Regions from separate parts of the Microbulbifer sp. A4B17 genome, predicted to be linked through region 2. Evidence: predicted binding sites of a transcription regulator. Region 2 holds the regulator's gene; the other holds the start of a gene.
What was found. The regulator LexA, encoded in region 2, represses DNA repair genes until DNA is damaged. The targets are predictions, from matches to a motif close to ACTGTNTNTANANACAGT.
Positions count from the first base shown of each region.

Region 1: the regulator LexA is predicted to act here: its motif matches at 7,381-7,398, upstream of ruvC (crossover junction endodeoxyribonuclease RuvC).

Region 1 is NZ_CP029064.1:803,612-818,891, forward strand. Features, by position in the region: gene BTJ40_RS03630 (helix-turn-helix transcriptional regulator) at 1-962, opposite strand, end outside; gene BTJ40_RS03635 (lytic transglycosylase domain-containing protein) at 966-1,532, opposite strand; gene BTJ40_RS03640 (proline--tRNA ligase) at 1,654-3,381, opposite strand; gene BTJ40_RS03645 (HU family DNA-binding protein) at 3,605-4,003, opposite strand; gene BTJ40_RS03650 (FmdB family zinc ribbon protein) at 4,291-4,563, shown strand; gene aspS (aspartate--tRNA ligase) at 4,640-6,418, shown strand; gene BTJ40_RS03660 (YebC/PmpR family DNA-binding transcriptional regulator) at 6,524-7,267, shown strand; gene ruvC (crossover junction endodeoxyribonuclease RuvC) at 7,417-7,944, shown strand; gene ruvA (Holliday junction branch migration protein RuvA) at 8,003-8,614, shown strand; gene ruvB (Holliday junction branch migration DNA helicase RuvB) at 8,639-9,658, shown strand; gene ybgC (tol-pal system-associated acyl-CoA thioesterase) at 9,673-10,077, shown strand; gene tolQ (protein TolQ) at 10,082-10,771, shown strand; gene tolR (protein TolR) at 10,792-11,223, shown strand; gene tolA (cell envelope integrity protein TolA) at 11,231-12,025, shown strand; gene tolB (Tol-Pal system beta propeller repeat protein TolB) at 12,022-13,317, shown strand; gene BTJ40_RS03705 (OmpA family protein) at 13,417-13,905, shown strand; gene ybgF (tol-pal system protein YbgF) at 13,924-14,763, shown strand; gene queE (7-carboxy-7-deazaguanine synthase QueE) at 14,870-15,280, shown strand, end outside.
Region 2 is NZ_CP029064.1:3,121,039-3,136,318, reverse strand. Features, by position in the region: gene topA (type I DNA topoisomerase) at 1-2,347, shown strand, start outside; gene BTJ40_RS13955 (DUF6586 family protein) at 2,351-2,842, shown strand; gene BTJ40_RS13950 (hypothetical protein) at 2,930-3,187, shown strand; gene lexA (transcriptional repressor LexA) at 3,254-3,859, opposite strand; gene BTJ40_RS13940 (TIGR00730 family Rossman fold protein) at 4,020-4,658, shown strand; gene BTJ40_RS13935 (TetR/AcrR family transcriptional regulator) at 4,944-5,576, shown strand; gene nagZ (beta-N-acetylhexosaminidase) at 5,607-6,623, shown strand; gene BTJ40_RS13925 (mechanosensitive ion channel family protein) at 6,725-7,813, shown strand; gene BTJ40_RS13920 (cold-shock protein) at 8,113-8,328, shown strand; gene BTJ40_RS13910 (CsiV family protein) at 8,825-9,820, opposite strand; gene mfd (transcription-repair coupling factor) at 9,943-13,422, opposite strand; gene BTJ40_RS13900 (glyceraldehyde-3-phosphate dehydrogenase) at 13,711-15,186, shown strand.

The DNA.
Region 1 (15,280 bases), 2.3 Mb from region 2:
ATGGTGAGTACTGGCAAATGGGCCTGCTCCGGATCTGCCAACCGGTTGCTGGCCTCATCGATACGAAACTGATTTAGGTATTCGTTAAAATTGCGATAACCCAGGTGGCGATTAATCAACACACGCAGCACATGTTCGCGAATATCCAACTGCTCCGCAAGCTCTCTGATGGTGAGTCCGGTATGGCGATAACCACCGTTGTGCATATGTTCCTGTAATTTTTGCAGCTGGGTTTGCTGTTGTTCATCCAGTTCAGGTGGCGGAGCTAAAGGCTGTTCTTCCTCCTCTGGCTCGCTGCTCTTCGGGCGCGGCAGGGATTCTCCCAGAGCGCTGGGGGATAGGGCCAGCAACCATAGGCAGGCCACCAGTGACAACAGGCTGGCAAATAGCGCGTGCAGTGTCGGTACACCGTTGGGAAGCGGGCGGTAGGCAAAGATAGATTCTGCGCCAATTACCACCAGCATATAGGCGCCGACGGCGATAAGCAGGGTTGTGCGCAGGCGTCGGCGCTCTGCGACCAAGTCCAGGTGAAACTGCCGTTGTAGTGTCAGTAGGCCGAGGCTGATTAAACCGAGTTTGAGTAGCTGCGAAAGGGTAAATAGTGGGGATTGCTGATCTGACGTTAATGGCAATGGTGCGTGGTAGGCCACTATGCCGATGACCAGGGTAATACCAATCGGGATCCAGCCCCACAGGGGAAAAGGCTCTTCCTCGCGGCATAACAGGTGAGTAAACAGCCAAAAAATTGCGGGAATCAGAGTAATTGGCAAGTTAAGCAAGAGCGCAGTAGGTCCACTCAATTGTGGCAGGATGGGCCAGAGTAAATAGCAGATCACGGCTATCAGCAGGGCCAATAAGCAGCGCCCGGCAACAAGCCGGTAATGATGTATAGCAACCTTGGTTGCTGCCAATAAAAGAAGAGCGCATGCACCGCCGGAGAAAAATAAGTAGCCGGCGGTCATCGTTTATCTCCAGCGCTCGGCCCAGGCATCCAGGACCTTGCTGCTATAAGTATGGCGGCCGTAGCTACCATTGTAATAGGCGAGGGCGTTGGCCAGGTTGCCTTTGGCTTTTTTGATGTAGTGTTTAAGAATGGTACATCCGTACCTTAGGTTGGTGTCCATATCGATCAGGTTATCGTCGGGTCGACCGATTTCATTTTTCCAGAATGGCATTACCTGCATCATACCCAGAGCGCCAACGCGGGATATCGCATAGGGGTCAAAAGCACTCTCAATCTGGATAACCGCCAATACAATTTCCGGGCGCAGCCCGGCCCGAGTTGCCTCCCGGTGGACGGCTTTCAGTACGTGCATCCGCCGCTTGGGATCTTTGATATAGCGGGACAGAGGCTGGGATTTAGACATTAGCCACACTTCCGCATCGAAGCGGTCCACAAAGCTGTCGGCCTGGGTAACTGCGTCCTGCAGGGCGAGGCGCAACTCCGGGTCGATCTCGGCTCTACTGCTTTGAGCCTGGGCGGCACAGCAGGTAAGGCAGAGCAACAAGAGGGCGGTGGCTTTTTTTATCATGGGGTGATTCTACGAAAAGCCCGGCAAAATGGGCAGCGTGATTTTGTGACGCCGCCGATAAAAAGCACTTTTGCCGTGAGAGGTCCCGGCCCGCTTGGGGGCAGACCGGGCGGCTCGACAATTATTGATTAAATTTTTCCAATAACACTTCTTCGAGCTGGGATACGGCAAACTCCTGGCTTTCCGCGTCGCCGCGACCTTTATATTCCACGACACCTTTTTCCAGGCCTCGATCGCCGATAACAATACGATGGGGAATGCCGATCAGCTCCACATCGGCGAGCATAGCGCCCAGTCGTGCTTTGGCTTCGTCCATCAGCAGTACATCAATGCCTTTGCTACACAAGGACTCATACAGGTGCTCGCACTTCTCCCTTACCACATCGCTTTTGTGCATATTGATCGGCACAATGGCGAGCTGGAAAGGTGCGATAGCAGTTGGCCAGATAATGCCGGAGTCATCGTGGTTTTGTTCGATCGCTGCAGCAACGATGCGGGAAACGCCGATGCCATAGCAGCCCATGGACATAACCTGCTCTTTTCCGTTTTCATCCAGTACTGTGGCATTCATAGCGCGGCTGTACTTATCGCCCAACTGGAAAATGTGGCCGACCTCGATACCCCGTTTGATTTCCAGGGTGCCCTGGCCATCGGGGCTGGCGTCGCCTGCCACTACATTACGCAGGTCTTCGACGCGGCCCAATTCCACATCGCGACCCCAGTTCACACCGGTTAAGTGGTAGTCATCGCGATTGGCGCCGCAGATAAAGTCTGCCAGGTGCGCCGCAGAGCGATCCACAACAGTCTCGATCTTCATGCCCACCGGGCCCAGGGAGCCAATGTTGCAGCTGAGTTCTTCGGCAATGCGCTCTTCTGGGGCGAACTGAATGGGGCTGGCGATTCCAGCCAGTTTCTCTGCCTTTAATTCGTTCAGCTCGTGATCGCCGCGCAGTATCAGGGCAATTAATGGAGCGGTTTCACCCTCTTCACACTCGCCCAGAACAATCAGGGTTTTTACTGAGTGGGCGGGATCACTTTTCAAAAACTCGCTGACATCGGCGATGGTTTTTTGGTTCGGCGTATGAACTTCCTGCATCTCCTGCGACGGAGCAGGGCGCCCGCCAGCTGGGGCAACCGCTTCAGCCAATTCGATATTGGCGGCGTAGCGGGATTCTGTGGAAAAGGCGATATCGTCTTCGCCGCTCTGCGCCAGCACGTGGAATTCGTGGGAGCTGGAACCACCGATTGAACCGGTGTCTGCCAGTACCGGACGGTAGTCCAGGCCGATGCGCTCAAAAATTCGGCAGTAGGCACCGTGCATAATATCGTAGGTTTCCTGCAGGGAATCCTCGTTCACGTGGAAGGAGTAGGCATCCTTCATGGTGAATTCGCGAGCGCGCATTACGCCAAAGCGCGGACGGATTTCATCGCGGAATTTAGTCTGCACCTGGTAGAAGTTGGCGGGCAACTGCTTATAGCTATTGATTTCACCGCGGATCAGGTCGGTGATGACTTCCTCGTGGGTCGGGCCCAGACAGAAGTCATTGTTGTGGCGATCCTTGATGCGCAGGAGTTCGGGGCCGTACTGCTGCCAGCGGCCGGACTCTTCCCAAAGCTCTGCCGGCTGCACGACCGGCATCAATACTTCCAGGGAGCCAGCACGGTCCATCTCTTCACGAACAATGCGCTCGACCTTGCGCAAAACCCGCAACCCGGTGGGCAGCCAGGTGTAGAGACCTGAAGACAGGCGACGGATCATACCGGCACGCAGCATCAGCTGATGGCTGATTACCACTGCGTCGTTGGGAGTTTCTTTTTGGGTTGCAATGAGATAACGAGATGCGCGCATAGGACTTATATGGATTCTATTACGGGTAAGCAGGCTATTTTACGCTATTCGCCGGGCAATAAATATTGCCTGGGGGCGGTATTGCCCCGAAGCGGATTGCCTTTAGCTATACCGGGGTATCTGTTTAATGGGTGCCTGGGTACCGCTCTGGGATCTATTCACAGAGGGTGAATAAAAAACCCCGCATAAGCGGGGTTTTTAAGCTGAGGTTTTACAGAGTGTATTAGTTCTCTGCCATTTCCTTCAGCTTCTTCAGTGGGCGGACTTTAACCTGGATGCTGGCAGGCTTCGCCTTGAAGGTAGTCTCTTCACCGGTGAAGGGGTTGATACCTTTACGAGCTTTCTTAGCTGGCTTTTTCACGGTGGTGATTTTCATCAGGCCCGGCAGGGTGAATTCGCCAATTGCGCGCTTCTTGATGTGGCCTTCGATGATATCGTTCAGCTCGTCCAGTACAGATTGAACCTGCTTGCGGGACAGCTCGGTGTTCTCAGCAATCTGATTCAGTACTTGAGTCTTGGTGTACTTTTCCTTGATTGCTTTTACTTTCTTGGCCGGTGCAGCTTTGGCCGCAGCTTTCTTTGCCGGGGCCTTTTTGGTAGCAGCTTTCTTGGAGACAGCCATGGCTTACTTCCTTCTTTGTTGTTCGGTATATATCCGGTAAAAGTGTGTTTTTTCTCCCGCTGCGCTGCATCCGTAGCGGGTGTCTCAGCGGGTGATGGGGGAAGTATATATAGTTTTTGTTCGGCCGCACGGAGAAATACTAGAAAAATAGTGCTTTTTTTACATTTTTTAGCCTTTAGTCGCCTTTATGGGACGCTTTACCCAGTGAAAAGACCCGTGCAGCTTCTTACCTCTGTAGGCCTCATGTATACTCTCTCCCCCTTTTTTTAAGCACCAGGTACTGTGTAATGCCGATCTATGAATACCAGTGCAATGCCTGCGGCCATGAAATGGAAGTTTTGCAGCGGATGAGTGATGACCCGCTCAAAGACTGTCCAGCTTGCGAGAAGGCCGAGCTGCGCAAGAAAATCTCAGCGGCTGGGTTTCGCCTGAAGGGCGCCGGCTGGTATGAGACCGACTTTAAAACTGGTAGCAAGAAAAACCTCGCTGGCGGTGACTCAGCCAATAGCGGCAAGGCCAAAAGCGACAAGTCTGGCACAGCGGCGGCAAAGACGGCCTAGGCGAGCTGTGCGGAGCTGTCCGCGCGGTGTACCCTCTAACTAATCTTTTACCTATCGATAACGGGAATTTTCATCCATGCGCAGCGATTACTGTGGCGTCCTTCGTTCCGCGGACATTGACCGCGTAGTAACCCTCTGTGGCTGGGTCGACCGCCGCCGCGATCACGGCGGAGTGATTTTTATCGACCTGCGCGACCGAGAGGGCATTGTTCAGGTGGTATTCGACCCGGATGCGGCCGAGCACTTCGAAATGGCCGATCGCGTGCGCAGCGAATATGTGCTTAAAGTGACAGGTCGTGTGCGCGCCCGCGCCCCAGAGGCCGTGAATCCCAATATGGTGACCGGTGAAGTAGAGGTTTACGGCACCGAACTGGAAATTCTGAATACCGCTGAGACAGTGCCTTTCCAGCTGGATGAGCACACCGATGTGGGTGAAGATATCCGCTTGAAATACCGCTACCTGGACCTGCGTCGCAACGAAATGCAGAACAACCTGTATTTCCGTTCCAAGCTGACTACCGCGATCCGCAATTACCTGGATGAGCACGGTTTTCTCGATATCGAGACTCCAATCCTGACTCGCGCCACTCCAGAGGGTGCCCGGGATTACCTGGTGCCGAGCCGCACCCACGAGGGCAAATTCTTCGCCCTGCCGCAGTCTCCGCAATTATTTAAGCAGTTGCTGATGGTTTCTGGTTTCGATCGCTATTACCAGATCGCCAAGTGTTTCCGCGATGAGGATTTACGCGCTGATCGCCAGCCCGAATTTACTCAGATCGATATTGAGACCTCCTTCCTCAATGAAGAGGAAATCATGTCGATCACCGAGAATATGGTTCGTAAACTGTTTAAAGAGTTGAAGGGTGTTGATCTGGGTGAATTCCCGCGCATGACCCACTACCAGGCAATGCTGCGCTACGGCTCCGATAAGCCGGACCTGCGTATTCCGCTGGAGATGGTAGAGATCAAGGACCTGATGACCGAGGTGGACTTCAAGGTATTCTCCGGACCTGCCAACGATCCAAAAGGCCGTGTTGCCGCGATCAAGGTACCCGGCGGTTGTAAGAAACTGACCCGCAAGCAGCTGGACGATTACGGCAAGTTTGTCGGTATTTATGGTGCCAAGGGCCTGGCGTATATCAAGGTTAACGACCGCTCTGACCTGGAAAATGGTCTGCAGTCGCCAATCGTTAAATTCCTGCCGATTGAAACCCGCGCAGCCATTCTCGATCGCCTGCAAGCGGAAGACGGTGATGTTCTTTTCTTCGGTTCGGACAAGGCCAAGATTGTCTCCGAAGCCCTGGGTGCATTGCGTTGCAAGCTGGGTGAAGATTTGGATCTGTACACCAGCGAGTGGGCGCCTTTGTGGGTTGTCGCCTTCCCGATGTTTGAAGAAAATGACGATGGCAGCCTGACTGCGTTGCACCACCCGTTCACTGCACCTTCCTGTACTCCGGAAGAACTGGAGAAGAATCCGCTCGAAGCTCTGTCCCGTGCTTACGATATGGTACTTAACGGCACTGAGTTGGGTGGTGGTTCTGTTCGTATCCACGACCAGTTGATGCAGGAAGCGGTATTCCGCATCCTGGGTATCGATGCACAAGAGCAGCGCGAGAAGTTCGGCTTCCTGCTGGATGCACTCAAATACGGTGCTCCGCCCCATGGTGGCCTGGCCTTTGGTCTGGATCGCCTGGTGATGCTGATGACCGGTAGCGATTCTATTCGCGATGTGATCGCTTTCCCGAAAACCCAGAGCGCTGCCTGTGTGATGACAGATGCCCCGGGTGCTGTGGATGCGAAACAGCTGCGTGAGCTGAGCATTCGCCTGCGACAAAAAGAAGAAAAAATCAGCTGATTTTTCCCCGATGGGCCGAGCGAAGCGGGCCCATCCAATCGTGGTGATGGGCGATTCGCTTCGCTCTTTGGCCCATCCTACGCACTGACTGAAGAGAGACGGAAAATGGCCGGACATAGTAAATGGGCCAATATTAAGCACCGCAAAGCAGCTCAGGATGCCAAGCGGGGCAAGGTCTTTACCAAGATCATTCGCGAGCTGACGGTAGCCGCCAAATCGGGTCCAAACCCGGACGATAACCCAGCGCTGCGCGCCACTATCGATAAGGCGCTGGGTGCCAATATGAAGCGCGACACCATCGACAAGGCCATCGCCCGTGGCGCCGGCAATGCTGAGGGTGAAAACTATGAAGCCGTAGTTTACGAAGGCTACGGCGTTGGCGGTGTAGCGGTTTTAGTGGAGTGCCTCACAGACAACCGCAACCGCACCGTTGCTGAAGTGCGCCACGCTTTTACCAAGCGCGGTGGCAACCTGGGTACCGACGGCTCGGTGAGCTACCTGTTCACCCGCAAAGGTCAGATGTATTACGAGACCGGTGTGGATGAAGATACTTTGATGGAAGCGGCCCTCGAAGCCGGAGCTGAGGATATCGAATCCAACGATGACGGCAGCGTTGAAGTTACCACTGAATTCCAGGACTACCTGACGGTCAAGGACGCCTTGGTTGCAGCCGGTTTTAAGCCGGACAATGCTGAAATTGCCATGATTCCGTCCACTACCATTCCGCTCGATAAAGACGGTGCTGAAAAAGTGCTCGCTCTGATCGAGATGCTGGAAGACCTGGACGATGTGCAAAATGTTTACACCAATGCGGATATCCCGGCAGAGGTGATGGAGGAGTTGGGCTAAGGTCCGCTCCTCAACTGGAGGTGGGCTCAGTCCCGCCTCTGGTTTTTATCTTTTCAGACCCTTCTTACACTCCTTCCCTTGACGCTACCTGCCCGCCTTGGGACACTCCCACCACTATATAAACATACAGATATTTGGAGAGCTGCCTTTTGACCCGAATCCTGGGTATTGACCCCGGCTCGCGAAAAACGGGCTATGGAATTATCGATGTGGAGCGGGGCAAGGCCCGCTATGTGGCCAGTGGAGTGATTCGCATTCCAGAGGGACCCCTGCCAGAGCGCCTCAAACTGATTTTTGATGCTGTGAGCCAAATCGCTCAACAATACCGTCCAGCCCAGATGGCGATTGAAAATGTCTTTATGTCCAAGAGCGCCGGCTCCGCCCTGAAACTGGGCCAGGCCCGGGGGGCAGCTATTGTGGCTGGGGCAAACATTGGTCTGGAAGTAGCTGAGTATGAAGCCCGCAAAGTGAAGCAGGCGGTGGTCGGTAACGGTGCTGCGGATAAATTGCAGGTACAGCATATGGTTAAAACACTGCTGTCCCTGCCGGCATCGCCACAAGAGGATGCCGCCGATGCACTCGCCGTGGCACTGTGCCATATGCATACCGAGCAGACTCTGGTAGTTACCGCTGGCGGAGCGCGCAGTCGTTTTCGTCGTGGCCGTCTCAGTGTGTGATCGGCTGATAGAATTGGCTCCTATGTAGGGCGCAGACAAAATAAACCTGGAATAACACATGATTGGAAGATTGACTGGTACTCTGGCCGCTGTGCAGCCCCCCCTGTTACTGGTGGATGTACAGGGAGTAGGTTATGAAGTACTCGCACCCATGACCACGATTTTCGAACTGCCAGCCCTGGGCCAGTCGGTGCAGCTGCACACCCATTTGGCGGTATCCGAAACCGCCCAGCAGCTGTATGGCTTTATCCGCGATGGGGATCGCAAACTGTTTCGGACCTTGATCAAGGTAAGTGGAGTAGGCCCCAAGATGGCCCTGGCTATTTTATCCGGGCTGGACGGTACGGCCCTGGCCCGTTGTGTGTCGGAGGATAATGTAGCGGCGCTGGTTAAGGTTCCCGGTGTGGGTAAAAAGACCGCTGAGCGCCTGATCGTAGAGTTGCGGGATAAATTGACCCCGGACTTTGGCGACGCCAATGATATCCCTCTGATGGCCGCAGCTGCCGAACCCAAGGTGGATCACACCGGCGAGGCGGAGAGCGCTTTGGCTGCTCTGGGCTACAAGCCCTCTGAAGCCAGTAAAATGGTGGCCCGGGCCAGCAAGGAGCAGCCGGGTGCCGATAGTGCGGCCTTGATTCGCCTGGCCCTTAAGGGAATGGCCCCCGCTTAATCTGAGTGCCCTGGAGTTGTTGCAATGATTGAAGCCGACCGTTTGGTGGCACCGGGACCTGCGGGCCCCTCGGGCCAGGAAGAGCAGTACGACCGCGCTGTGCGCCCCAAAACCCTGGACGATTATGTGGGTCAGCCGGTGGTGCGGGAACAGATGGAGATTTTTATTCAGGCCGCCAAGTTGCGCAAAGAGGCCCTGGATCACACCCTGGTATTCGGCCCGCCGGGACTGGGGAAAACCACCCTGGCAAATATTATCGCCGCCGAAATGGGGGTGGCCATTAAGACCACCTCAGGCCCGGTACTGGAAAAAGCTGGCGACCTGGCGGCATTAATGACCAATCTGGAACCGGGGGATGTGCTGTTTATCGATGAGATCCACCGCCTCAGCCCCCATGTGGAAGAGGTCCTGTATCCAGCGATGGAAGACTACCAGCTGGATATTATGATCGGCGAAGGGCCAGCGGCGCGCTCTATCAAGCTCGACCTGCCACCCTTTACCCTGGTGGGGGCTACCACAAGGGCGGGTCTGCTCACCTCGCCACTGAGGGATCGCTTCGGCATTGTCCAGCGCCTTGAGTTCTATAACGTCGAGGATCTCACCAGTATCGTGCGCCGCTCAGCCGGTTTGATGGGGGTGGATATGGATGAGGGCGGTGCCTTGGAAGTTGCCCGTCGAGCCCGCGGTACTCCCCGAATTGCCAACCGCTTATTGCGCCGTGTGCGTGACTACGCGGAAGTTAAAGGTGATGGTGCCGTAGATTCCGCCATTGCCGATGCAGCCCTCAATATGCTCAATGTGGATTCCCGTGGCTTCGACCAGTTGGATCGCCGTATGCTATTGGCCATGATCGAGAAGTTCGATGGTGGACCGGTGGGAGTGGACAGTCTCGCTGCAGCGGTCAGTGAGGAGCGGGATACCCTGGAAGATGTGTTGGAGCCCTACCTGATTCAGCAGGGTTATATCGCCCGCACACCGCGGGGGCGAGTGGCAACTGGCCTGGCTTATGAACACTTCGGCCTGCCGAAGCCCGATAATAAGTAGTGAGAGAGGATGGAGTGAAGGAAGTTTTCAGTATTCCGCTGCGAGTTTATATAGAAGATACCGACGCGGGCGGTATCGTCTATTACGTGAATTATTTGAAGTATATGGAGCGCGCGCGCACAGAACTGCTGCGCTCCCTCGGGTATGATAAGCCGGCGATGCCGGAACAGGGGCTGTTGCTGGTGGTGCACTCCGCTGAGATCCAGTATCGAAGGTCAGCTCTCCTCGATGATGCATTGCGCGCTACGGCCTCGATTGGCAAACTGGGGCGGGCCGCAGTGACTTTTGAACAAAAAATCTGGCGCGGCGATGAGCTAATTTGCGAAGGCGTGGTCAAAGTTGCTTGTGTCGCTGACGACAGCCGCAGGCCCTGTGCCCTGCCGGAACCTATTTATTCAGCATTAAAGGCAGTTATTTAAGAAGATGAACGCCGGTGAACAACTTTCTCTTTGGGGGCTAATCCAGAACGCCAGCCTGTTGGTACAGTTAGTAATGCTGCTGCTGTTACTGGCCTCTGTGGTGTCCTGGGTCATGATTATCCAGCGCGGACTCTACCTGTCCCAGGCCAAGCGCTCCCTGAACAATTTCGAACGTCGCTTTTGGTCCGGTGCCGACCTGAACAAACTCTTCCGCGAAGGTAACGAGCGCGCAGAAAAAGGCCGGACCGATGGTGTTGAATCCCTTTTTCGCGCTGGTTTTACCGAGTTTACCCGCCTGCGCCAGCAAGGCAGCAGTGGCCCCGAAGCGGTAATGGAAGGCACTGAACGGGCCATGCGTGTGGCTATGTCCCGAGAGCAGGAAAAGGTGGAAATGAACCTGCCGTTCCTGGCAACCGTAGGCTCTGTCAGTCCCTATATCGGCCTGTTTGGCACCGTGTGGGGGATTATGAATTCCTTCCGTGGCCTCGCCACCATGCACCAGGCCACCATTGCCACGGTCGCACCCGGTATCAGTGAGGCGTTGGTGGCTACTGCTATGGGTTTGTTCGCAGCAATTCCTGCGGTGATGGCTTTTAACCGCTATTCCGCCAAGGCGGAGTCGCTGTTGTCCAGCTACGAAACTTTCGCCGAGGAGTTTTCCTCTATCCTGCACCGCAAAGTGCATTCCGGCTGAGTAGTGAGTAGGCGAGCCCTATGAGTGTGTTTCGCAAAGGAACCAAGAAGAAGCTGGTCTCCGAGATCAATGTGGTGCCCTACATTGACGTAATGCTGGTGCTGTTGATTGTCTTTATGGTCACGGCACCATTGTTGATGCAGGGGGTCAAAGTCGACCTTCCAAATGCGCCCTCGGCGCCGATGGAGGAAACCGATGAGGAGCCGCTGATTATTTCTGTGCGTTCCGATGGCACCTATTACCTGAATCTGGGGACTGACGAGCAGAGCGCCAAGTCGCTCGAAGAAATTAAACAAACGGTCGCTAAGGTATTGCGCCAAAAGCCGGGAACCCCGGTTTTGGTGTGGGGTGACACCGAGGCTCGCTATGGCCTGATCGTCAATGCCATGACCGAACTGCAGCAGGCGGGAGCGCCCAGCGTCGGCCTGGTGACAGAGCCACCTCAGGGGTAGGGTGCCGGTGAATAAAGGCTTTTATGCATTGGCGATTATCATCAGCCTCGTTTTGCACGGGGCGCTGATAGCTGCCATGACCTACGGCTGGGAAGCCAGCAGTATGCCCGAGCACAAACCGATGCCAAAGTTTGTGCAGGCAAAGCTGGTGACTATTGAAGCGGCAACACCGAAGAAGAAACTGCCGAAAAAGGTCGATAAAATAAAACAGCGTGCTGAGCGCGAAGCGGAGCAAAAACGCAAGGCTGAGGTCGAACGTAAGCGCCGTGCAGCCCTGGAGCAGAAGAAAAAACTCGAGGCGGAAAAGAAACGCAAGGCAAAAGCCGAAGCAGATCGCAAAGCGCAGGCAGAAAAGGCCCGCCGCGAGAAAGAACAGCAAGAGAAGGCGCGCAAAGAAAAAGAGCTGAAGGAGAAGCTGGCTCAAGAGCGCCAGAGTTCTTTTGATGAGGCACTTCAGGATGAAGAGGACCTGCTGGATGCGAATGAGGCCGAGCAAGCGGTGATGTCCGTTGGCCAGGCGATTCAGCAGCAGATTGAGGCGGTATGGAGTCGCCCGCCCAGTGCCCGAAACGGTATGCTTACCAAGGTAAAAATAAACTTTGTCCCCACCGGTCGGGTGGTGGCAGCTAATATCGTCGAGGGCAGTGGTAATGCCGCCCTGGATCGCTCGGTACTGACCGCCATTAAAAAGGTGGAAGTATTTCCCGAAGTGGCCGAGCTGGCCCAAAAGGAACCGGTGATATTCGAGCGGGAAGTCCGCACAACCATTTTGAACTTTAAAGTCGAAGATCTGCGCCAATGATCAAGAGTTTACTGAAGACAGTCGTTATTATTGCAATCGCCTCGGTGAGTCTGGGGGCCCGAGCCCAGCTGGTGGTGGATATTACCAGTGGTATCGATGACCCCACGCCGATCGCTGTATCCCCATTCAGCTGGTCTGGTGGCGGGGTACTGGCGGAAGATGTTTCCGGGATTATTTCCGCAGACCTGCGACGCAGTGGCCTTTTCTCCCCGGTGCCCAAGGAGGACATGCTGTCTTTCCCCAAGGCCCCGGAAGACGTGGTATTCCGGGACTGGCGAATTCTCGGCACCGAGTACATAGTGACCGGCCGCATTGAGCCGCAGGCCACCGGTTACCTGCTTACTTTTGATCTGGTCAATGTTTTCGGCCAGCACAAGATGTTTACCAAGCAGGTGCGTGGCGGCCAGACCCAGCTGCGGGATATTGCCCACCGCGCCGCCGATGAGATCTTTGAGGCTATCACCGGTATTCGCGGTGCCTTCTCCACCGAAATGGTGTACGTGCAGGAAGAGACCCGTGGCGGCAAGCCCAGCTATCTGTTGATGCGTGCCGATATCGATGGTGCTCGCGCCAAGCAGATCCGCCGTTTCAGCGCGCCGGTGATGTCTCCCATGTGGTCCCCCAATGGCCAGGAACTCGCCTACGTCTCCTTTGAAACCGGTCGCCCGGCAATTTTCCGCGAGAACCTGCGCACCGGTGCGCGCAAGCAATTAACCAACTTCAAGGGCATCAACAGCTCGCCGACCTGGTCCCCGGATGGAACCAAACTGGCGATGGTGCTCTCCAAGGACGGCAACCCGGAGATCTATGTGCTGGATCTGGTCAGTAATAAGCTGACAAGAATGACAAGGCACTTCTCCATTGATACCGAGCCGAACTGGATGCCAGATGGTAAATCACTGATTTTCACCTCCGATAGGGGAGGGAAGCCACAAATTTACCAATTGACTCTTGCCACTGGTCAAGTCGACCGCTTAACCTTCGATGGCGATTACAATGCGCGGCCCCGTGTTTCTCCAGATGGAAAGACACTGGTTATGGTGCATCGTAATAGGGGTGTGTTTACTATCGCTACGATGGATATCAACTCGGGCAGAATGCGTGTCCTTACGGAGACCACTCTGGATGAGTCCCCTAGTATCGCACCGAACGGGGCCATGTTGATGTACGCTACCAAACGTGGGGATAAAGGTATTCTGGCAGCGGTGTCGCTGGATGCCGGGGTGAAGTATAACCTGCCCTCTCAGAGGGGTGATGTCCGTGAACCGGCCTGGTCGCCGTACTTTGAATAAGGCGGGGGTGCCCGACGCGCTTCAGCGAAGGGTGTGAATTAGAGCAAGTAGAAATCTTTCAGGATTTTCGATAACACTATATATAAAGCGGAGTAGCTTATGTTGAAATCAGTAAAAACAGGTCTTGGGTTAGCCTGTGTATTAGCAGTTATGGCTGGTTGTAGCAGCAATGACACCAAGACTGGCGGGGAGACCATGGTAGATGAAACCGCAAATAATACCGCGGTTGAAACCACCGAATTTGATACTACCCCTGAGCCCGTAGCACCTCTTGAAAACGTAGTTTACTTCGATTTCGACCAGTCCCTGCTGAAGCCCGAAACCCGTGAACTGCTGATCCGTCACGCTGACCGCATGCGCGGCAACGCCGGTTCCGTTCGCCTGGAAGGCCACGCTGACGAACTGGGTACTCGCGAGTACAACCTGGCTCTGGGTGAGCGTCGTGCCAATGCCGTTCGCGACTTTTTGGTACTGCAAGGCGTAGACGCAGCTAACCTGGAAGTAATCAGCTACGGTGAAGAGCGTCCGGCTCAAATGGGTTCTAACGAATCTGCCCGTGCGATGAACCGTCGCGTTGTTATTAACTAATCGTAAAAATGGATGCCAATGGCTTTAACGATTAGAAAACTAGCGATCGCCGCAGCAGTTATGGCTGCGGCATCGCCGGTATTTTCCCAGGCCCCGATTGTAGACCTGTCTTCTAAAAGCCAGGACCAGTCGGCCACTATTTATACCGATGAAGCGGATAGCAGTGCTCCGACACAGCTCGCCCGTGCCGGTATGTCACCACCCCGAGCACAGGGTAATCCTCAGGCCGAAGCCTACTATCAGATGCAGGTTTTGCAGCAGGAAGTGCGGGAGTTGCGTGGCACAGTTGAAGAATTGCGCCATGAGATAAAGCGTCTCAAGCAGCAGCGCACTGAAGATTATATGGATCTGGACCGGCGTATTGCGCGCCTGAGTGGTACAGAGCCAGCGGCTCAACCGCCGTCAACCGCTGAAGGCGGTGCTTCGTCCATGCAAGGGCAGGGGGGCTCAGCAATGCCGCCTAAACCCCAAGGGCCGAAAGACGGCAAGAGTGAGCGCGACCGCTACCAGGCCAGCTTTGGTTTGGCCCGCAATGGCGATTACGGTGGCGCCAGTGAAGAGTTCAAAAGCCTGTTGCAGGACTTCCCCAATGGTCAGTACGCTCCGAACGCGAATTACTGGCTGGGTGAGATTGCACTGGTTCAGGGCAACCTGGAAGAGGCGCGAGAGTGGTTCGTAGCCTTACTTGACGGTTACCCCAATTCCAGCAAAGTCTGGGATGGCCGCTACAAGCTGGGTACTGTTTACCACCAGCTGGGCGACCAACAAAAAGCCCGCAACCTGCTGGAGCAGGTGGCAGCCAGTGACGCCAGAGCGTCCAATCTGGCGAAGAAGTATCTGCAGGAGAACTTCCAGTAGCCACCAGTCGCTACTGACTGTCATCGCTGGTTTTTTGAGCAGAAAAAGCCTATGATCCCGCGCCCGGGTGGCATGTGCCACTCGGGCGTTTTTGTGTTGGGTGTGTATGACCGATCTTTCCAAAGAATCACTCAGAATCAGTGAAATTTTCTACTCCCTGCAAGGAGAGGCGCGAGAAAGTGGCCTTCCTACGGTGTTTGTGCGCCTGACGGGCTGCCCGTTGCGCTGTACCTATTGCGACTCCGAGTATGCCTTTTATGGCGGCGAGCGCATGACGCTGGAGCAGATTTTGCAGCAGGTACAGAGCCATCCCGCTCGCCATGTGTGCGTTACCGGTGGTGAGCCCCTGGCCCAGCCCAATTGTTTTCCCCTGATGAAGGCGCTTTGCGATGCGGGCTATGCGGTGTCCCTCGAGACCAGTGGCGCCATGCCTGTGGATAAAGTGGATGAACGGGTATCGAGAGTGGTCGACCTGAAAACGCCGGCCTCCGGGGAGCAGCACCGCAACCGTATGGAG
Region 2 (15,280 bases):
CGCCGACCATATCTATCTCGCAACGGACTTGGATCGCGAGGGAGAGGCGATTGCCTGGCATTTGCGCGAGGCAATTGGCGGCGATAACGATCGCTATCGCCGTGTGGTGTTTAACGAGATTACTAAGTCTGCGATTCAGGAGGCCTTTAAAGATCCCGGCCGATTGAATATTAATCGCGTAAACGCCCAGCAAGCGCGCCGCTTCCTCGATCGGATCGTGGGCTACATGGTATCCCCGCTCCTGTGGGAGAAAGTTGCCAGGGGCTTGTCAGCGGGGCGTGTACAGTCCGTCGCGGTTCGCCTAGTGGTTGAGCGGGAGCGGGAAATTCGCGCGTTTATCCCGGAAGAGTACTGGACTCTGTTTGCCGATACTGCGACGGCAAAGGCTGCCAAGCTGCGCCTCGAGGTGAAGAAGCAGGCTGGTGAGGCCTTCCGTCCTACCAACGAAGAGCTGGCGATGAGTGCTGCCAAGCAGCTTCAGTCCAGTGAGTTTGTTGTTTCCGCCCGTGACGACAAGCCAACCAGCTCCAAACCCAGCGCACCATTTATTACCTCCACCCTGCAGCAGGCGGCCAGTAATCGTCTCGGCTTCAGTGTGAAGAAAACCATGACCCTGGCCCAGCGTTTATATGAAGCTGGCCATATCACCTATATGCGTACCGACTCTACCAACCTCAGTAAAGAGGCTGTGGAATCGGTGCGGGACTATATCGCCGAGAATTACGGCGATAAGTATTTGCCGGAAAGCCCTAATAGCTATAGCAGCAAAGAGGGTGCTCAAGAAGCGCACGAAGCTATCCGCCCGTCCGATGTGCGTATCGCCCCGAATATGTTGTCCGGTGTTGAGCGGGACGCAGAGAGATTGTACAACCTGATTTGGCAGCAATTCGTCGCCTGCCAGATGACCCCCGCCCAGTTCACTTCTTCTTCCATTGTGGTCAGCGCCGGTGACTTTGAGCTGCGTGCGCGGGGCCGTGTGATTCGCTTCGATGGCTTTCTGAAAGTAGCGCCACCCAGCGGTAAGAAAGATGAAGACCTGGTGCTTCCAGATGTGAAGGTTGGCGACAAGCTGTCCCTACAGCAACTTGACCCCAAACAGCACTTTACCAAGCCGCCGGCGCGGTTTAGTGAAGCGGCTCTGGTTAAGGAATTGGAGAAGCGCGGCATCGGTCGCCCATCCACCTACGCTTCCATTATTTCCACGATTCAGGATCGTGGTTATGTGCGGCTGGAGAACCGCCGTTTTTATGCAGAGAAAATGGGAGATATTGTTACCGACCGCCTCAGTGAAAGCTTCAAGAACCTGATGGATTACGGATTTACCGCAAACCTGGAGGAATCCCTGGATGCGGTTGCCGACGGTGATAAAGGTTGGAAGCAACTGCTCGATGAGTTTTACCTGGACTTTTCCGGGCGCCTGGAAAAAGCGCAATCTGCTGACGCGGGAATGCGTCGCAATACGCCGACAGATACCGATATCGAGTGCACCAAGTGTGGCCGCCACATGCAGATCCGCACCGGCTCCACTGGGGTATTCCTGGGTTGTTCCGGATACGCGCTGCCGCCTAAAGAGCGCTGTACCAATACCATGAATCTGGTTTCAGGCGATGAAGCGGTCGATGCGGATAAAGATGAGGAAGCTGAATCCAGATTGCTGCGGGAGAAGCGCCGCTGCGGCAAGTGCGGCACAGCCATGGATAGCTACCTGCTGGATGAACAGCGCAAATTGCATATTTGTGGCAATAACCCGGATTGCAACGGCTACGAGATAGAGCAGGGCACTTTTAAAATCAAAGGCTATGACGGCCCTATCATCGAGTGCGATAAGTGTGGCAGTGATATGCAGTTGAAGTCGGGCCGCTTCGGCAAGTACTTTGGTTGTACTAACGAAGACTGTAAAAACACCCGTAAGTTATTGAAAAATGGGCAGCCGGCGCCACCAAAAATGGATCCGGTTCCCATGCCTGAACTGGCATGTATCAAAGTGGAGGATCACTATATCCTGCGCGATGGTGCCTCTGGCCTATTCCTGGCTGCCAGTCAGTTCCCGAAAAACCGTGAGACTCGTGCTCCCTTGGTCAAAGAATTGCTTCCTCATCAGAGCGAGATAGATCCAAAGTACAGCTTCCTGTTTTCTGCACCGACACAGGATGACAGCGGGCGGGATACCGTGGTTCGTTTCAGTCGCAAAACTCAGGAGCAATATGTTCAGTCTGAGGAAGAGGGCAAGGCTACTGGTTGGCGTGCTTTTTATCGCGATGGTGGTTGGAAAGTAGAGGCTTCTACCAAGAGCACTGCCGCCAAGCGCAAGAAGCCTGCGGCTAAAAAAACGGCGGCAAAGAAGTAGATAATGACTAACCCTTATACGATTCATGTCACTTCGGCTCTGCGCAAGAGCCAGCTGTTGCTGCAGCAGCCATGGGATATGCCCCTTCAGCGCGATGCGCTGGAGGAGGCTGCCTTGATGCAGCTGTGCAAAGCCTACCGGGCCTTTCTTGCGGAACAGGCGACTCAGCTTCAGCTCGAATTTGAGCCGGAGTCCCCGCAGTTAATTATTGATGCGCTAAGGGGGCAGGGAAGGGCCAGCGCGGAGGCTAATGAGTTATCTGGCTTGGTTAGCGACCCACAAAGCTGGCTGTTTCATATGCTCCACGCCTGGAAAGAACAGCAGAAAATATCTGTGGTTGCGGGTGATAAAAAACAGCAGGCAAATTTAATCCCGTTGTACAGTGATGTTGCCAAGCCGGAATTTGCACCCTTGTCCAAAGAGCTGCTGTTCGAATGGCATCGCTGCTTGAACGAGTTGGTGGTGAGGCAGCGCGCTCATTTGGATGAGTGCTGAAGAACCCCCCATAAAACGAGCGAATGAAACTTTTCGCGAGCCTGTGGTACACTGGGCGCAAACTGTTGTGCCGTGAAGGAAAAGCGAATGTCCTCCGAAACTTTTGAAATTATCGAGCTGGCTAATGGCGATGTAGCCTTGCGTCGTGCTGGCCATAAGGAGGACCCTTTGGTGAGCATTTCTTTTTCTGCAGAAAGTCTTCAGTTTCTGCGAAAGAATAAGGTTGCTGTGGCCCGAGCCATGTTGGAAGCGGGTATTGAAGCTGTACAAAATCTGGACGATCTTGAAGCAGGTTACTTCGAAGAAGAAGACGAGTTGATGCCGGTAAATCATACTATCCACTAATACCAGCATTACCACGGGTTTTAATAACAGCGGCCAATGGCCGCTGTTATTGTTTTGAGGATATGCTCAAGGTGTCTGGCGGATCACCCCTACCGCCAATCCCTCAATAACAAAGTTCTTATCTCTCATATCGACTTGAATTAATTCAAAGTCATCATTTTCAGGAAGCAGCTGAACGGTTGCCTGGTTCCCTTTGCGACGAAAGCGTTTCACGGTGACTTCGTCATCGATACGGGCAACTACGATTTGGCCGTTACGCACCTGTTCGGTCTTTTGTACCGCCAGTAAATCTCCGTCGAGAATACCTGCATCTCGCATACTCATGCCGTGCACTCTAAGCAAGTAGTCTGCGGGTGGATGGAAGAAGCTCGCGGGCAAGTCGCAATAATCTTCAATATGTTCATTGGCGAGGATCGGGTTCCCCGCAGCAACCCTTCCTACAATTGGCAGGCCGGATTGGTGATCGGGTATTCGTATGCCTCGGGAGGCGCCGGCAACCATCTCAATGGCGCCTTTTCTGGCGAGCGCTTTCAGGTGTTCCTCGGCGGCATTGGGCGAGCGGAAGCCGAGCTCCTGGGCAATTTCTGCCCGTGTTGGTGGGTAGCCTGTTTCATCCAGGTAGGACTTGATCAGGTCGAGAACCTGGGACTGACGAGCGGTGAGATTGGTCATAGATTTACCTAGTTTTCTGTATTTATATACAGTTGCTGGAATTATATACAGATTTATTGTTCGTGCAATCCTCAGGTTTTAGCCTTTGTGAGCTGCTACATTGAGGGAGAAAGTAAGGAGACAAGAAAACGTTGAAGGAACTGACAATGAGGGAAAAATAATGTTGGATGCAAAAATGCAGGAAGCCTGGAGAGTGCTTCGTATTCAGTCTGAACTGGTTGATGGAATTGAGCGACTGATAGCCTTGGGTGGCGCTGTGACAGTATTTGGAGGGGCTAGGTTCACAGAAGACAGCGCCGAGTATAAGCAGGGCGTTAAACTGGGGGAGCTTCTTGCAGCGGAAGGTATTCCCGTGATCACCGGTGGTGGGCCGGGACTGATGGAGGCCTGTAACCGAGGGGCCTTTGGGCAGCCGGGCACATCGATTGGATTAAATATAGAGCTGCCTTTTGAGCAGGCGGCAAATCCATATCAGGATATCAGTTTGAATTTCCGTTACTTTTTTGTGCGGAAATTTATGTTTGTAAAACACGCGCTCGGATTCGTCGGGCTTCCCGGGGGATATGGCACCCTGGATGAGCTGTTTGAAGCGCTTACCCTGGTGCAAACACAGAAAGTGCGGCGTTTTCCTATTGTGCTGGTGGGTAAGCACTACTGGAGCGGGCTTTACGATTGGTTGGTGAATACCGTTTTGGAACGCGACTGTATCGATGCCGGCGATCTCGATCTCTTTCATGTTGTTGATAGTGTAGATGAGGCTGCGGCTTTGATAATGAAATATATGCAGGTGAAAGATTAATTGCTCCAGGAGAAAATTAAAGTACTAAAGATTTTTTCAGAATGATGCTTGTTTGCGCCGCTTTCACTGCAGAGGGTTGAGACGGCTGGTGGGAGTAGGATGCCTGTCTAAGTTGGCGGGAGATCAATTCCCTGGGTACTGATCTTACCGCCACTCATACTTTTCCCTGTTATTTTTGCTCTTGAGTCTCGTCTGTTGGACTCTTGCCGAGCTGACTCTGCGACGGTGAGAATGTGCTACTCTGGCGTCGATTAAACGTATGTTTTAAATGGTAGTTTGAGACTTATGAGCCAAGCAGATACGGTCAGCCGGATACTCGACGCAGCGGAAGTGCTGTTTGCTGAACGGGGTTTTACTGAGACCTCATTGAGAACAATCACCAGCACAGCCGGCGTCAATCTGGCAGCGGTTAACTATCACTTCGGTTCTAAAAAGGAATTGATACAGGCGGTATTTGAGCGCTTTTTAACACCTTTTACCTGTGCGTTGGAAGCAGAGCTTGATCGTCGCCTTGCCCTGGGGCAGCCCTTGGGGGTGGAGGAGCTGATTGAATGTCTCTATCGGGTTGGGCTCGGAAGCCTGGGGCTGGAGGGGAAGGATCCGCAGCGATTTATGCGCCTCTTGGGGTTAGCATATACCCAGTTTCAAGGGCACCTGCGCCGATTCATCGTATCCCGATATGGCGATACCTATCGCCGATTTGCCGGACTACTGGCCGAAGCTCTGCCGGGCTTAGACCCGGAAACTTTCTACTGGCGCCTTTATTTTATGCTGGGTGCGACCATTTTTACACTGTCGAGCCACGATGCCATTGAGGCTATCCTGCAGGAAGATTTTGGCGCCGACAGTACGCTCAGCCAGACCCTTGAGCGATTGGTGCCGGCGGCTTCAGCCATGCTGAAGGTGGAAAATCATTGAGTGTGCTCATAAAGCGATAAGGAATTTTATATGTCTCTACCACTCGGACCCGTAATGGTGGATATCGAGGGGCTTGAACTTACCGATGAAGACTGCGAGCTGCTCAGGCACCCGCTGGTGGGAGGGCTTATCTTCTTTGCCCGCAACTACCGTGACCGCCAGCAGCTCATTCAACTGGTGAAGTCGATCCGTGCTGTGCGCCCGGAAATCCTGTTGGCTGCGGATCAGGAGGGTGGCAGGGTTCAGCGGTTTCGCGATGATTTTACGCGGATACCATCCATGCAGGCCCTAGGCTCTGTGGCCAGTGGTGAGCAATTGCAGGATGTGGGCTGGCTGCTGGCGTCGGAGTTGCTTGCAGTGGGGGTGGACTTTAGTTTTGCCCCGGTTCTGGATGCGGATGACAGTCACAGCCGGGTGATTGGTGATCGTAGTTTTAGCCCCGATCCGGCCAGGTTAACCGCTCTGGCCCGCCCGTTTATTCAGGGGATGCGCGAAGCAGGGATGGCTACTACTGGCAAGCACTTTCCAGGTCATGGCCATGTACTGGAAGACAGCCATGTTGAGTTGCCAGAGGATAAGCGCTCTTTAGAGCAGGTTTTGGAAACTGATGCACTCCCCTTTATTGACTGCATCGGCACCCAGGAACTGACTGCTGTGATGCCGGCTCATATTCGGTTCGTCAATATCGATAGCCAACCGGTCGGTTTTTCCCGCTATTGGTTGCAGGATGTATTGCGGCGACAACTGGGGTTTGCCGGGGTGATTTTCAGCGATGATCTGTCGATGGAAGGGGCAGGGGCGGCCGGAGGTTATGGCGATAGGATTCGCGCCGCTCTGGAGGCCGGTTGCGATATGGGCATCGTATGTAACAATCGGATAGGCACATTTGAGGCTCTGGCGGCACTGGATACCTTTGTGCCTAGGCCTGAATCTACTCATCGGTTGTCGGCGATGAGTGGCAGGCCGGTGATTGGCTCCTGGGAGGAACTTGAAAAGAGTGCGCGTTGGCACAGAACCCGGGACTGGTTAGCTTCAATAATGCGCTGAGATAAATTGCTGTAATCCGTTCCCTGTGGCATAGGTGTTTCATGCGGATATTGCGGACTGTTGGTTAAAACGGAGGGGTTCGAGTGGAATCCGTTGAGAGCATGCTGTTGTCCTGGCTCGGTGAGAATCGGGTCTGGATAGTTTCAGTTTTCCTAATCGTGCTTGCCTCTGGCTTGGCAGCCTGGCTTTTTAGCCGGTTTGTGCAGCGAATGGCAGTTCGTGCCGAAAAGACAGTGAACCCCTGGGATGATGCATTAGTGGGAGCGCTCTCCCCCCCGGGGCAGGTTTTAATCTGGTTGCTGGGTTTGACCGTTGCTGCACAGCGTGCCGGGGATGCAACGGGAGCAGAGATATTCTCTTTGGCTGCACCGGCACGGGAAATTGGCCTGATTCTGGTGATGGCGTGGTTCGCCTGGCGGTTCTCCCACAGCGTGGAGCACAACTTGTGTGACCCTCGCTATATGGGCAAGCCGATGGATGCCACGACGGTCAGGGCCATCGGCAAGCTGGTTCGGGCCTCAATTGTGATCACAGCGGGAATCGTGGTCATGCAATTCCTGGGTTATAGCGTCAGCGGTGTTTTGGCGTTTGGTGGTATCGGCGGATTGGCTGTGGGCTTTGCTGCCAAGGATCTGCTGGCAAATTTCTTCGGCGGCCTGATGATCTACCTCGATCGGCCTTTTGCGGTGGGTGATTGGATTCGCTCCCCCGATAAGGAAATTGAAGGGACCGTTGAGGATATCGGTTGGAGGCTGACTAGAATCCGCACTTTTGATATGCGTCCGGTTTATGTCCCCAATGGGATCTTCACCCAAATAGCAGTAGAAAATCCTTCCCGTATGTTAAACCGGAGAATTTTCGAAACTATTGGTATTCGATATGAAGACGCCCATCATATGGCGGCAATAGTGGCAGATGTTAAAAATATGTTACAGGAACATCCTGAAATCGATTCTAATCGTACGCTAATTGTTAATTTTAATAGTTTTGCTTCCTCATCTTTGGACTTCTTTGTATATACCTTTACGCGAACTACTGACTGGGTACGTTATCACGAGGTAAAACAAGATGTTCTGCTAACGATTCTTAAGATAATCGAAGGATATGGAGCATCCTGTGCATTCCCAACTTCAACATTACATATCGCCGATATCCCTTCATTTACGAGAGAGGCCGCGTTAGACAGTTGAGGAATGGGAGTGCAATAAGGTACAAATGATTAGTTTATAATTGAGCGCCTTTGGAGATTTTGACGGTTAATTACGCATATTGGGAAAAACGTAGTATTTATTTCACATAGAAAACTAGACACTGGCGCTGTTTTATCTAAGAATCAGGGTACGTCCTTTGAGTATATGCTCATCGGATTAAGCAAGATAGCATTCTGCATGGAGCAGTTTGTTAACAATGGGGTGGCGTTTGCCCCTCTTGCCGAATTGAGCAGTGAGGTAAAAGAGGTAGGCGCAATAACAATAATGAGGTTTTCTCAATGAGTGATCGCGTTACAGGTACAGTGAAGTGGTTTAATAACGCACGGGGTTATGGCTTCATCACCTGTGGAGAAGGAACTGAAGATATTTTCGTTCACTATCGCAGCATTCGCGGCGAGGGCTACAAAACCCTTAATGAGGGGCAGGCGGTAGAGTTCGAAATGCAACAAGGTGACAAAGGACTGCTGGCGGAAGATGTTGTTCCCTGTGAGTGATTTATAGATCACTCGTTGAAAGAACTGTTGTCGTGTAGGGTCCTGCGGCTCATTGACGCCGGCCCTGTCAGCGCCTCTGAAAAGCGGATCTTTATGATCCGCTTTTTTGTTATCTGCTTTGCAATAGCGGCAGTTTTTTAAAAGCGGGTTTGTGTCCCAGTTGGCGAATTTAGTCATATCCTGCTTTTCCGAAAACTGTGTGTACCTTTCTGATATTTATTGCGCCCAATATTGCTGTGCAATTTGTCGCTTCAATGGTTTTGAGATCGAGTCTTATTGATGGCCTTTTTTCGCTATTGGAGGTTGGCGGTATTTACTTGTTGGGTGGCCGTATTTTAATTGGAGATAAATCAATTAAAAATAGAGTTGGGTGCAGTGTGTTTGCGCGACTGGTGAAATTAATTCGTTTGGGGTTTAAAGGTTTGGGGATTGTTGAAAATAATAATCCCCACAAATTTTGCGGGGACTATTAATGAAAGTTAATTATTTAAATAAATTAACTTTCCGACTGTTTGTCTTTTACTTGGTTGTTCTCAGGCATTTCTATATCTTTTAATCCTTCCTTGGGCTTGGCTACAGTTCGCACTTCAATAAGAATACCGAATGCTGGGTGGTCGATATAATGCAGTTGGCCACTGCGTAAACGTCGCTCGTGTTGCAATCTCGCGACGTGGGCAACATATAAAGGTTCTTCTTTTTTAAATTCTGGCTCGCCCAATGTGAGTGGTTCTTTGGTATTAATTGCGTCTTGACTATTTTCGATATCAAGCCCGCTATTTTGTGGATACGAACTTTCAATATCACTGTAGTTGCCCGTTATAATTTGCAGAGGTTTTTCCACTTTATTTTGCGGACGCTGGGGAAGGAGAATACTTTGCTCCCCGGGCTGTGTGTAAAAGTCATTTAGCCATAGATTAGTACTGATATGTAAATAGCGGGCAACGCTCAGAGTGATAGATCCTTCAAGCTGGCTGTGTCCACTGAGCTGGCTGCCGCCATCAATCAGAATGGCCGGGGAGTTTCTCTTGGTTTTTAAAACCTGTCGCCAGGCCTTGTGAAACAGCACCCTGTCCCCGGCGCGGGTAATTGCCGCAGCTTTGTTGTCCAGTAACCTGGGTACTGGCCTTAATAGTAGGTTTGGTGCGGCGGGTTCAGCAACTTGCAAGGTTTCGCCAGTGCCTTCTCCAAGGTCGGTTGATTCGGGAGCAGATGGGCTGCTCGTTTCATGTGAGGATATGATTTCATCAAGCGATAACACCTCCTCTTCAGCATTTGGGAGTAGGGTGTGCAAAGTTTCAAAGTCGATCCACTGTGATGGATACTGAAGGCGGGGTGTCGTCGGCCAGGTCTCTGCGGTTTTTTCCATTCCCTGAGGGCGCTCGAATACGATCATTTCTATTTCGAAAGTATTGCCAGCGTAGTTGACGGCCTGGGCACTGGTAGCTGCCAGCGTGAGCGCCAGGGTTGAGCAGAGGCTAATTATCCTTTTCATGGGTTTACCACTTAAACAATTCTATTTGGGTGCCAAGGGTGTTATCGCCGATAGGCCGTTCAGCAGGAGTAGGAGACTGATTAGTTTTGTCGTCAACTCCCGCCGCTGCCTGCCGGATGGTATCACTGTGCAAGCTTTTCCAGAACTTCGTTAATTTCCTGGAGCTTGCGGTCAGTACCTTCCTCATCAAGACTGAAATTCAGTTGGTTGGCGCCGGCCAGTTGGTAGCGTCCCGGCTGGGTCTGCACCATCTTAACCAATGTGAGCGGATCTACACGGGTATTCTCCGCAAACTCGATACGCCCTCTCGCAGCTGAGGCCTCTAGTTTACGGATGCCCATGCTTTCAGCCGTCAGCTTTATCTCAGTAGTACGGAAAAGGTGTTTTACCGGCTCCGGTAGCAGGCCGAAGCGGTCGATCATCTCCACCTGAAGCTCCTTCAATTGCTGCTTGTCGGGAGCATTGGCGATGCGCTTGTACATGATCAGGCGGCCGTGGACATCGGGCAGGTAATCTTCGGGAATCAGTGCAGCAACCCGCAGATTGACATCTATCGCTGGGGATTCGAGGGGGTCGTCAATATTTGGTGTCCGGCCCTCACGAATGGCCTTCACCGCTTTGTCGAGCATTTCCATATACAGGTTGAAGCCTACACTCTGGATTTGCCCGCTTTGCTCTTCGCCCAGCAGTTCGCCCGCGCCGCGAATTTCCAGGTCGTGAGTTGCCAGGGTAAAGCCTGCACCTAAGTCCTGGGCCTCGCTAATCGCTTCCAAGCGCTTCACCGCATCACTGGTCATGGAGCGCTTGTTGGGAGTCAGCAGGTAGGCATAGGCCTGGTGGTGCGAGCGACCCACGCGACCGCGTAACTGGTGAAGCTGAGCCAGGCCGAACTTGTCGGCGCGCTCGATCAAAATTGTGTTGGCAGTGGGGACGTCGATACCGGTTTCGATAATGGTGGTACAGACCAGGACATTGAAGCGCTTGTGATAGAAGTCGCTCATCACCTGTTCCAGCTCCCGTTCGCGCATCTGGCCGTGGCCTATGCCGATGCGGGCCTCGGGAATCATCTCCTGTAATTCCCGCGCGATTCGCTCAATGCTTTTGACTTCGTTGTGCAGGAAATACACCTGACCACCGCGCAGGATTTCCCGCAGGATAGCTTCTTTGACCAAGGCTTCATCGCGCTCTCGCACGAAGGTTTTCACAGAGAGACGCCGTGCCGGAGGGGTGGCGATCACCGATAGATCGCGAATACCGGCCATGGCCATATTCAGGGTGCGGGGAATGGGGGTGGCGGTAAGGTTGAGGATATCCACCTCGGAGCGTAGGCTCTTGAGGCGCTCCTTCTGTCGGACGCCAAAGCGGTGTTCTTCGTCGATAATCAGCAGACCGAGATTTTTAAAGTCCAGATCGCTTTGCAGCAGCTTGTGTGTGCCGACCAGGATATCCACCTTGCCGTTGGCCACCTTCTCTTTCACGCTGTCCACTTCCTTGCCGGAGCGGAAGCGGGAGATTACTTCAATATTAATCGGCCAATCGGCAAAGCGATCCTGGAAAGATTGATAGTGTTGCTGTGCCAGCAGGGTAGTCGGCACCAGCATGGCAACCTGCTTGCCCGCATGGGCGGCGACAAAGGCAGCACGCATGGCGACCTCAGTCTTACCGAAGCCCACATCGCCACACACCAGTCTGTCCATGGGCTTGCTTGAGAGCATATCCCCCAAAACTGCCTCAATAGCCTGCTGTTGGTCTGGGGTTTCTTCGAAGGGGAAGCCTGCGGAGAATTCCCGATAGGCCAGTTGCGGATTGTCGAACGCATGGCCAATGCGAGCTTCGCGGCGGGCGTAGATATCCAGTAGCTCTGCGGCGGCATCGCGCACCTTCTCGGCAGCTTTGCGCTTGGCTTTTTGCCACTGCTCGCTACCCATTTTGTGTAGCGGGGCCAGGGCTTCATCGGCACCGGAGTAGCGGCTGATCAGATGCAGGCTGGCAACCGGCACGTAGAGCTTGGCTTCGTCGGCATATTCCAGGGTCAGGAACTCTGCCGGTTGCCCATCAATTTCCAGGTGCTGCAACCCGCGGTAGCGACCCACGCCGTGATCAATATGGACTACGGGGGTGCCGGTACGCAATTCAGCCAGGTTTTTAACTGCATTGTCCGCTTCGTCTTTAGCTTTTTTGCGGCGTCGCTGCTGCAGTACTCTCTCGCCAAATAGCTGTGGTTCCGCAATTAGATTGATCTGTGGGTCCTTTAGCAACAGCCCCTGGTCTATCGGCGCGACGGTAATGCCGATAGAGTCCTCTGCGGCGAGGAAGTCCTGCCAGCTTTTAAAACTGGGTGGGGTAAGGCGGATTCCCTTTAGAAGCTCCAACAGTGCTTCACGCCGCCCGCTACTTTCAGCGCAGAAGAGCAGTCGGCCGGAATATTCCATCAGGTAGCTTTCCAGTGCGGCCAGAGGTTGTTCGGCCTTGCCGTCTACCGGCAGCTTGGGCGGTGCGGCAGTGGCAAAATTAAAATTTCCCTGGGCTTCTGGCAGGCTTTCTGTGGAGAAGATTACCCTGGGCATGGATTTCAGAGCACCATTGAGCTCATCAATTTCCAGTAATATCTGGCGCGGTGGCAATATGGGGCGGGTCAGGTCGCCGCGACGGCTTTCATAGCGGTTGCTGACTTCGCGCCAGAAGTTATCCAGCGGTTGTTGAATATCCCCCTGCAGAAATGCTTGGCTGCCCTCGGGCAGGTAATCGAACAGACTGGAGCAGTTGCCATCGAAAAACAGTGGTAGGTAGTACTCGATACCCGCCGGGGCAATTCCTGCACTGATATCCTGGTAAATTGGTACCTGGCTGGGATCGCTGTCGAATTCGCCGTGCCAGTTTTGCAGGAACCCTGACAGAGCGGCCTTGTGCAAAGGGAATTCCCGCGCAGGTAAAAGGTGTATGGTTTTTACCTTGTCGATAGTGCGCTGGGTTTCCGGGTCAAAGGTGCGCAGGGATTCGATTTCATCGTCGAACAGGTCGATGCGGTAGGGAAGGGGGCTGCCCATTGGGAAAATATCCATCAATGAACCGCGCACGGCGAATTCACCATGCTCGTAGACGGTGTCTACACAGTGGTAGCCGGCCTGCTCCAGCAGTCTCCGCTGGATATCGATATCAAACTGCTGCCCTTCCTCCAATATCAGCGCATTGCCGGCAATATAGTTGCAGGGCGGTAGCCGGTGCATCAGGGTGCTGACTGGGATAATGACGATCCCCGCCCCCATCTTCGGTAGCTGGTAAAGGGTGGCGAGGCGGTCCGAGATAATATCCTGATGGGGTGAGAAGGTATCGTAGGGGAGGATTTCCCAATCGGGAAAATGGAAGATTTCCAGCTCCCTGTTTTCACCCTTATCTCGCCGCGCTTTGTTAAAAAATTTCAATTGCACCTCTAAACGGTGCGCTTCGAGACTGTCCTTTGTGATTAACAGGGTGGGCGCTTTGTTATTGCGTGCCGTATTGAGGATGGCGAGCGCGGCAGCTGCGCCATGCAGTTGTCCCCAAAATTGACGGTCACTGGAGGAGCGAAACTTCGGTGGGGTCAGGGGCTGTATTTCTGTCATCTTTCCTTATATATCCGCGCATTCATTCGAGATGTCTTCGAGGCCGGCTATTGTAGCCGCGAACGGTTTTGGCTGCAGGGAATCTTAACCCTGCCTGTGTTTCCAATCGGGAACAACTACGCTTTTTGGGGATTGCGCACTACTGCCGGGGCGGGCTACAAAAAGGTAGTTTTACTACATTTTTTTGGCTCTTTTTTGCTCAGTTGCGCAGTGTAAAGCGAACACTATAATGCGCAGCCATGCGGTTCTGAGTGGTTTCAGAACTGTATTTCTTGCCTACTAAATACAATGCAGAGGTGTCCGATAGTGACTCAGAAGCGACCGAAGCCCGCGGACTTTTTCAAGGACTGGAAGCAGCGTGAAGCGCTGGCTGAATCCATGATCCCGATGATTGGAAAGCTCAACCGTGAGAGCAACGTCGGTATTTATATGTACGGCCGCAACCTGGTTAATCGCTCAGTTCTGAGCATTATGAAAGCGCACCGTTTCGTGCGTCAGGTTGAGGAAAATGAACTCTCCGAGTTTGAAACTTTCCCTGTGTTGGAAGCCATCTGCAAGATGGAGCTGGGTCCCGTACATATCGACCTGGGAACCATGACTAACAAGTACATGCGCGACGATCGCGGCTTGTCTGTGGACGAGTTTGTACGTGAAGAGCTGTCCGACGCAGCGGGTGCCGGCAAGCCTCTGCCCGAATCCAAAGATGTTGTTATCTACGGTTTTGGTCGTATCGGCCGTCTGGTTGCCCGCCTGTTGATCGACAAGGCCGGTAGTGGTGACGTTCTGCGTCTGCGCGCTATCGTACTGCGCAAGGGCAAGGCGCCCAACGATTTGGTGAAGCGTGCTTCTCTGTTGCGTCGCGACTCCGTACACGGCGCTTTCCAGGGTACTATCCGTGTGGACGAGGAGACTAACTCCCTGATCTGTAACGGTAACGAAATCAAGATCATCTACGCCAACTCCCCGCAGGAAGTGGATTACACCCAGCACGGTATCAACGATGCGATTATCGTTGACAGCACCGGTGTATGGCGTGATGAAGAAGGCCTGAGCCAGCACTTGCAGAGCCCAGGCGCCTCCAAGGTGCTTCTGACGGCTCCGGGCAAGGGCGATATCAAGAATATCGTTTACGGTATCAACAGTAGCGATATTAAGCCGGAAGACAAGGTGCTGTCCGCAGCTTCCTGCACCACTAACGCCATCGTGCCGGTCCTGAAGGCGATGATGGACGGCTACGGTGTTGAGCACGGTCACGTAGAAACTGTACACGCTTACACCAACGACCAGAACCTGATCGACAACTACCACAAAGGTGAACGTCGCGGTCGCGCAGCTGCGCTGAACATGGTTCTAACCGAAACCGGTGCTGCCAAGGCGGTTGCCAAAGCGCTGCCTGAGCTGAAAGGTAAGCTCACCGGCAATGCAATTCGTGTCCCGACTCCAAATGTTTCCATGGCGATCCTGAACCTGAATCTGGGTAAGGAGACCACCAAGGAAGAGCTGAACGAATATATGCGCGATGTGGCGCTGCACTCGCCGCTGCGTCAGCAGATCGATTTCACCAACTCTCCGGAAGTGGTGTCCAGCGATTTTGTTGGCTCTCGTGTTGCCTGCGTATTCGATTCCACTGCGACTATCGTGGATGGTAAAAACGCTGTGCTCTACTGCTGGTACGACAACGAGTTCGGTTATAGCTGCCAGGTAGTTCGCTGCCTGGAAGATATGGCTGGCGTTCGTTACAAGCTGTTCCCGAAAGAGGACTAAGGCGTCACGCTTCCTCACCGCAGTCGGTACCCAGAGCCGACTGCGGGGTTTCGGCGACTGTTCCAGTCGCCGCACCATATCTCCCCAAATCCCT